2 regions of the Crystallibacter crystallopoietes genome follow, and region 2 is predicted to be linked to the other one. Evidence: riboswitches for the same ligand, from Rfam matches in the RefSeq annotation. Region 2 holds a riboswitch; the other holds the start of a gene.
The links. A riboswitch is a leader RNA that binds a small molecule or an ion and turns the genes downstream of it on or off. The one in region 2 is predicted to bind glycine.

Region 1 (4,198 bases), 1.3 Mb from region 2:
GTCACCCGCCCCGGCTACCACCACGCCCTGGTCACCGCGGATACCGAATTCCTCCGGCTGACCCTGCGTCTGGCCATGGAGATCGGCGTGGACCAGGCCTCCCTGGTCCACGCGCTGCAGAACCATGACGAACTGACCTACGAACTGGTGCACTTCACCACCAAGCACAAAGACGATATCTATGAGCTCGACGGCGAGGAACTGACCGGCGCGGAACTGGCCCTTAAAGTGCAGCAGACCTTGCGGGACGGCATTACCGGGGAGGCCGCACCTTATAACTTGGTCTTCACGGCCAACGGCATTGCGTGTACGACGGCGAGCGTGATCACCGCGGTGCTGGGCATCAAGGACCTGAGCACCATCACGCCGGAGCAGACCATCGAGGTCCGCAAGGTGCACCTGTTGCTGGCCATGTACAACGCGCTGCAGCCGGGCGTCTTCGCGCTCTCCGGGTGGGACCTGTGCGGCATGCTGACGCTGGACCGGTCGCAGGTGGCCCCGCTGCTGTCCCGCGGCGACACCCGCTGGATCAACCGGGGCGCCCACGACCTGATGGGAGTCAACCACACCGGACAGGCTCCGACCTCCGGAATGCCCAAGGCCGTCAGCCTGTACGGGACGTTGCCGGACCAGCTCGCGGACGAGTCCTCTTTCGCGCGGCAGCTAGCCAAAATTCTGGCCGTCCGGGAGCAGTACGGCATCGCCAAGAGCGCCCTGCTCGATGTTCCGGACGTCTCACACCGCGGCATGCTGGTCATGGTGCACCAGCTGGAATCGGGCGATTGCGAAGTCACCGTCCTGAACTTCTCTGACCAGGAGATGGCCGGCACGGTGCGCTCCGAGCAGTTGGAAACCGGAGCCTTGGTGACCGATCTGTTCAGCGGTGAAGAGGTGGGCAGTGTGGATGATCTGCACAGCTTCTATATCCAGCTGGAGCCGTACCAGGGAACCGCGCTGCTGGTGACCCTGCCCGAAGAAGAGGAGCCGGACACGGAGGCGGCGGCTGAGGCGGAAGCAGGCGCGGACAGGGACGCGGGCACGGCTGCCGGCTGAGCCTGCGGCGCAGGCACGTCAGCCCCTGTCACGTCCTGATCTGGGGTAATGCCCAGCGCGCTCCGAATGTGACCAGCATCTCACATGAAAACGCGGTAGGCGGGGAACCGGTTCGGTGGAACCGGCGTTACCTTTCCGTAACTTTGCCTACCCGAAGTGTGTGTGAAATATGGCTGAAGACTCCTCCGCCGAAGATAAGCCGAAACTCCTCGGCCTCAACGGTGCCCAAACTATTGCCTCCGCCCTGGCCGCTGTGACCTCGGCCTTCGCGGGTTCCTTCCTCGGTGTCGCGGGAACGCTGATCGGCGCTGCCCTTGGTTCGGTCATCGCCACGGTTGCCGCAGCCATCTACGCCAGGACGCTGAGTTCCGCCGCCGTCGCGGCCCGGAAGACCCTGCCCGTGCCGCGGCTGCGCGGCCTGCGCAACGGCGGCTTGCCTGCGAGCGACGACGGAACCGAGCGCGCCGGTGTTCCCAGTGCCGTCGCGGATTTCAAGGCCAAGCTCACTGCCCGCCGCTTTACGCCCCGGACCTGGGTGAAGATCGGAGTGGTCAGCGCAGCCTCCTTCCTGATCGCCATGGCAGGCATCACGATGATCGAACTGGGAACCAGCAAGCCCATTTCGGCTTTGGTTGCATCGTCGACCAGCAGCACCCCGGCCGCCGAGCAGCAGACAACCTTGGGCCGCGTCCTGACCGGAACCGCGGCCCCGGCCGAGGACGGAAGCGAAACCACGGAGCCCGGCGAGGCTGAGCCCGGGCAGGTCGACGACGGCGCCGGCCAGACCGGGACTACAGGCGAGACCTCCGGTGATACCTCCGGAACAGACGGATCAGCAATGGTCGAGGACCCGGCCACCGACCAGACCGACGGCACGGGGCCGGTGGAGACCGTGCCCGAACCGGTTCCGGCGCCCGGCTCCGAAACGGGCGAAGTAGCGGAGCCGGAAGTCGTCACCGACTCCGGCGCTGGCCAGCAGGATGCCGGGCAGGAAGCCGTGCCGGACGACAGTGGCGCCGTCGATCCGGCACCCGTGGACAGCGGTCTGACCGAAGGCGACCAGACCGGCACCGAGCAATAAGGCCTGCCCAGGCGACGCCGGCACTCAGGTGAGTGCCGGCGTCGTACATCGTCTGCAGCGGATCCGCCGCTGACTAGGCAGTAAAGAAATGATGTTGCGTTAGCTCCTCGCGTGCCGCTAATCTGTGTGAGGCGGGTCACGAAGCTGTGGCCCAACGCTTTTGATCTGCGGCGGGAGAGTCCTGCCGGTACGTTCGTCAGGCGCCGTAGGAGCAACTCCTCCCCAGGAATCTCTCAGGCCCACGTACCGCCGCGGCTAGGCAACTCTGGAAAGCAGCCGGGCAACCGGCTCACCGACGGTGCAAGCGGCCCCCACGGGGGCGGCGGAAACTCTCAGGTCCCAGACAGAGCGGGGAGGAACCCGAATCATCGTGGCGTGTTGTGCGCTGCCTGAAATATGGAGTTCCTTATGACCATCCAGTCACCGTCCACTTTCCAACAGGTCGTGTCCCCGAGCCTGAACAGCCAGCTGTCCGAGCTGGACCCCGAGGTCGCCGCCAAGATCGACGACGAGCTCACCCGCCAGCGCGACGGCCTGGAAATGATCGCCTCGGAGAACCACACCGCCGCCGCAGTTATGCAGGCGCAGGGCTCCGTGCTGACCAACAAGTACGCCGAAGGCTACCCGGGACGGCGTTACTACGGTGGCTGCGAGCACGTCGACGTCATCGAGCAGTTGGCCATCGACCGCGTGAAGGACCTGTTCGGGGCGGCCTACGCTAACGTCCAGCCGCATTCCGGTGCCCAGGCCAACGCGTCGGTCATGCACGCGCTGATCAAGCCCGGCGACACCATCATGGGGCTGAACCTGGCCCACGGCGGCCACCTGACCCACGGCATGCGGATCAACTTCTCCGGCAAGCTGTACAACGTGGTTCCGTACCAGGTCCGCGAAGAAGACCACCGGATCGACATGGTGGAAGTGGAGCGCCTGGCCCACGAGCACAAGCCGCAGCTGATCGTGGCCGGCTGGTCCGCCTACGCCCGCCAGTTGGACTTCGCCGAATTCCGCCGGATCGCCGACGCCGTCGGTGCCTACCTCATGGTGGACATGGCGCACTTCGCCGGCCTGGTGGCCGCCGGATTGCACCCCAGCCCGGTGCCGCACGCCCACGTTGTCACCTCCACCACGCACAAGACGCTGGCCGGCCCGCGCGGCGGCATCATCCTGACCAACGACGCCGACGTCGCCAAGAAGATCAACTCGGCAGTGTTCCCGGGCCAGCAGGGCGGGCCGCTGGAGCACGTCATCGCCGGCAAGGCCGTGGCCTTCAAGATTGCTGCATCGCCGGAGTTCAAGGAGCGCCAGGAGCGCGTGCTCGCTGGAGCAAGCATCTTGGCCGAACGCCTGATGCAGCCCGACGTCGCCGCCAAGGGCATCTCCGTGGTTTCCGGCGGCACGGACGTGCACCTGGTACTGGTGGACCTGCGCAACTGCGAACTGAACGGCCAGGAAGCCGAGGACCGCCTCGCGGCCATCGACATCACCGTCAACCGCAACGCCGTTCCGTTCGACCCGCGCCCGCCGATGGTCACCTCCGGCCTGCGGATCGGAACGCCCGCACTGGCTACCCGCGGCTTCGGCGAAGCGGCCTTCACCGAGGTAGCTGACATCATTGCTGAGGCGCTGATCGCCGACGACGAGGCAAGCCTCGCCGATCTGCGCCACCGCGTGGAGGCCTTGGCCGCCGCGCACCCGCTCTACCCGAACGTGGCACCGCTGGCAACGGCCGGCGCCTAACCGGGACTGGCAGGGACCGCGGGGCCCCTGCCCAGGGGCCGGCCGCATACATGGGGAAGCGGCCGGCGCCCTGACCAACCTGCATGCAACCCACAACCAGGGCCATGCAGCCATGCGAAATATCCTCGCTCTGAAGGAGTAGTAAATGAAAGATGCAACAGTGCAGTCATCCGGGGCACCCCATCTGGAAAGACAGCTGAGCAACCGCCACATCCAGCTGATTGCGATCGGCGGTGCCATCGGCACGGGGCTTTTCATGGGCTCGGGGAAAACGATCTCCGCGGCCGGACCCTCCGTCATCTTCGTCTACATGATCATCGGCTT
Region 2 (4,198 bases):
ACTCGTTCAGACGGGAGGCAATGTAGTTGCCCGCCAGCAGTGCGGTCTTGGTCGCGTTGGTCAGCCCTTCGCCACCCATCATGGCCACGTAGGCCCAGGAGATCGGCAGCACGCCGGCGGAGCCGTACTCGGAAGCGGACACCGGTACGCCCTTGCCTTCGTGCTCGGCCAGTGCGGCGTTGCCGGGCAGGAACGGCACCAGGTGCTCGGCCACGGCGACCGGGCCGACGCCGGGGCCGCCGCCGCCGTGCGGGATGCAGAAGGTCTTGTGCAGGTTCAGGTGCGACACGTCGCCACCGAACTTGCCCGGCTGCGCCAGTCCCACGAGGGCGTTGAGGTTGGCGCCGTCGATGTAGACCTGGCCGCCGGCCGCATGCACAGCGTCGCAAACCTCACGGACGTCGGCGTCGTACACCCCGTGCGTGGACGGGTAGGTGATCATGATGGCGGACAGGCTGTCCTTGTGCTGCTCGATCTTGGCGTTCAGATCGCTGTGGTCGATGGTGCCGTCCTGGGCGGTAGCGACAACGACAACCTTCATGCCTGCGAGCACAGCCGAGGCCGCGTTGGTGCCGTGGGCCGAGGCCGGAATCAGGCAGACGTTGCGCTGCTCATCGCCGCGGGACAGGTGGTAGCGGCGGATGGCCAGCAGCCCGGCGTATTCGCCCTGGGATCCGGCGTTCGGCTGGATGGAGACGCCTGCGTAGCCGGTGATGGTGGACAGGCGTGCTTCCAGGTCCTCGATCAGTTCGCGCCAGCCCTTGGTCTGGTGCGCCGGAGCAAAGGGGTGGATGGAGGCGAACTCCGGCCAGGTCATGGATTCCATCTCGGCCGTGGCGTTGAGCTTCATGGTGCAGGAGCCCAGCGGGATCATGGTCCGGTCCAGGGCCAGGTCGCGGTCCGAAAGGCGGCGCAGGTAGCGCAGCATCTGGGTTTCGGAGCGGTGGCTGTGGAAGACCGGATGCTGCATGTAGGAAGAGGTGCGCTGCATGCCCTGCTCCAGGCCGAAGCCTTCCGGCTCGGCTGATAGGCCCGCCGCGATGTCCTCGGCGGCACCGGCCACGCCGAATGCCTCTGCGACAGCAGACAGGTGCTCCGCCGTCGTCGATTCGCCCGTGGAGATGCCCACGTGATCGGCGTCGATGACGCGCAGGTTGATGCCCTTGGCCTCAGCGGCCTTGATGACGTCGGCAGCCTTGCCCGGGACCTTGACCGTCAGGGTGTCGAAGAAGTGCTCGCTGACCAGTTCCAGCCCGGCGCCCTTGAGGACGGAGGCGAGGGCACGGGTCTGATTGTGCGCACGTTGGGCGATCGCCTTCAGGCCTTCCGGTCCGTGGTAGACGCCGTACATACCGGCGACGATGGCCAGCAGCGCCTGCGCGGTGCAGATGTTGGACGTGGCCTTCTCGCGGCGGATGTGCTGTTCGCGCGTCTGCAGTGCCAGGCGGTACGCAGGCAGGCCGGCGTTGTCCTTGGAGACTCCCACGAGGCGGCCGGGCAGCTGGCGCTCCACGCCCTTGTGCACGGCCATGTAGGCGGCGTGCGGTCCGCCGAAGAACAGCGGAACACCGAAACGCTGGGTATTTCCGACGGCGATATCCGCGCCCTGTTCGCCGGGAGGCGTGATCAGAGTCAGCGCCAGCAGATCCGCGGCCACGGTGACCATGGCGCCGCGTTCCTTCGCATCCGCGATCACCTTGCTGTGGTCGGCCACATGGCCGGACACACCCGGCTGCTGCAGCACAATGCCGGAGATCTCGCCCTCGGGCAGCCCAGCGGAGAGGTCGGCCACCTCAATCTCGAAGTCCAGTGCTTCGGCGCGGCCCTTGACGATGGCGATGGTCTGCGGCAGCAGGTCTGCGTCCAGGACGGTCTTGCCGTCGGCATGCTTCTTGTTGGCACGGCGCATCAGCAGCACGGCTTCAGCCACGGCGGTGGCTTCGTCCAAGAGGGAGGCGTTGGCGATTTCCAAGCCGGTCAGGTCGGAAACCATGGTCTGGAAATTCAGCAGCGCCTCGAGCCGGCCCTGGGAGATTTCCGGCTGGTAGGGCGTGTAGGCGGTGTACCAGGCCGGGGATTCCACCACATTGCGGCGGATCACCGGCGGCGTAATCGTGTCATAGTAGCCCTGCCCGATCATCTGCACGGCCGTGATGTTCTTGGCGGCGAGGGCGCGCAGATCAGCGAGGACCTCGGCTTCGCTGCGGGCAGCCGGCAACTCAAGCGGCGCGCTCTGGCGGATGTTCGCCGGAACTGCCGTGTCGACCAGGTCTTCGAGGCTAGTGTAGCCAAGCTGCTTGAGCATGGTCTCGGCGTCGCTGTTGCGCGGGCCGATGTGGCGCTCGGCAAATGTCGCAATGGTGGGTTGAACCGTCATGAAGGAACTCCAGTTATTGGCTGGCACGGTTGTACCAGGTGGATCGGGTTCCTCCCCGCTCTGTATTGGACCTGAGAGATTCCGCGGAAACTTTTCCAAGTTCCGCTTGCACCGTCGGTGAGCCGAGCCGTTAAGGTCGACTGCTTTCCAGAGTTGCCTGTCTGCGGCGGTACAGGGGCCTGAGAGATTCCTGGGGAGGTATTGCTCCTACGGCGCCCGCTGACATTCATCCAGCAGGACTCTCCCGCCGCAATTCGAAGGCATTATGCAGTTATGACACTTTTGAAGTGCGTTCTATCTTCTTGAATGGTAGCCGGTGAGGGCGAACACAAACAAGGCGGCCAGCATTAACCGCGTGCTTCGCGGAGCTGGACCATTCCTTTAACATAGGCGGCCTGCCCGGCGTGCTCCAAACAGTCGTCAATGACGCTGACAAGCCGGACGCCGAGGGTAACGTGCGGGTCCCAGCGCGTATCCACAATCCGGTCCAGCTCGTCTTCGGTCAGCGAACCGATGAACTCGAGGCTTTGGCGGTGCACCGCGTCGAAATACTCGGCCAGCAGGCTTCCGGATTCCACCGTGACGGCGCTGACCTGCTCCGACGTGTGGCCGTAGCCGGTTTCACGTGTGTCCAGCGGAAGGCCGAACAGTTCCGCCCAACCGCCTGAAGTCCAGCGCTGCTCCACACCGGCGACATCGGCAATGTGATCGTCCTGGATCCGGGTCAAATGCCAGATCAGCCAGGCGATCGAGTTGCCGGTCCCTCCGGGCCGTTCGGCCAGTTGGTCCGGGTCCAGTCCATCAAGCACCTCGTGGACCCGTTCCTGGATCCGGCCAAAAGCGTCTGCCAGCAGATCGTTGAACTTCATCTTCGCTCCTCGTAGATCCGGGATTGGCGGCAACGAACCCAGCCTATGCCTTACGCCCGCGGATGGTCCTCCAGATAGCGCGGTTTGCTGACAATGAAAGCACCGACGACGAGGACGACGAGCGATACGGCGAGCAGGCCGAACGATGTTGCCCACGTTCCGGTGATGTCTTTAAGCAGCCCGAAGGTCAGCGGCCCAAGGCAGGCAACGGAGTAGCCGATGCCTTGGGCAAAGCCGGAAAGCGCCCCCGAACCGGCGGTGGTCCTGGTCCGCAGGTTGACCAGCAGCAAGGCCATGGCAAATGTTCCCTGTCCCAGTCCTGCCAGCGTGATCCAGAGGATCGTGCCCGATGACGGTGACAGCAGCAGGCCCGCATATCCGCCGGCGTAGCAAAGCACGAACAGGGCTGCGAGCGGGAAGGGATTGCGCATTCTGGCGGCCAGGTAAGGAACCAGGAGGCTGGTCGGCAGGCCAAGGATGGCGTAATAGGACAGCAGGGTTCCACCCTCTGCCGCGTTCATCCCCGCGTCGAGCAGCAGCGGAGGCAGCCAGGTAAACATCGAGAAAGTGTTCGTGGACGTCCCGGCAAACACCATGGCCAGCCCCCAGGCCACCGGAGAGGACCAGACACGGACCTTCGCGTGGGGCACTGCGGCCAACGGGGGTTGAACGGCTTCTGCCCGCCGCGTTGCCCGCTCTCCCAGCAAAGTGGCCACCCACGGCCCGAGCGCCGCCAGGCTCACACCAGCCCAGATGCCGATCGACCAGCGCCAGCCGGACGTGTTTGCCAGCGGCACCGCCACCAACGGGCTGAAGGCGGTACTCACCGCCAGCAGGGTCACGTACAGGGAAGTCACCAGGCCGATACGGTCCGGGAAATACCGCTTGACCAGCGGCGGCATGACGATGTTGCCCAGCCCGTAACCCACCATGGTCACGGCGGAGAAGCCCA

Region 1: it holds a riboswitch for glycine, as region 2 does, so the genes downstream of both, glyA (serine hydroxymethyltransferase) here and gcvP (aminomethyl-transferring glycine dehydrogenase) in region 2, are expected to answer to the same signal.

The regions. Positions count from the first base shown of each region.
Region 1 covers NZ_CP018863.1:2,020,341-2,024,538, forward strand. The annotation lists gene treS (maltose alpha-D-glucosyltransferase) at 1-1,053, shown strand, start outside; gene AC20117_RS09540 (ICP22 family protein) at 1,223-2,134, shown strand; glycine riboswitch at 2,296-2,393, shown strand; gene glyA (serine hydroxymethyltransferase) at 2,543-3,874, shown strand; gene AC20117_RS09550 (amino acid permease) at 4,020-4,198, shown strand, end outside.
Region 2 covers NZ_CP018863.1:691,016-695,213, forward strand. The annotation lists gene gcvP (aminomethyl-transferring glycine dehydrogenase) at 1-2,377, opposite strand, end outside; glycine riboswitch at 2,428-2,534, opposite strand; glycine riboswitch at 2,535-2,634, opposite strand; gene AC20117_RS03330 (mycothiol transferase) at 2,725-3,246, opposite strand; gene AC20117_RS03335 (MFS transporter) at 3,297-4,198, opposite strand, start outside.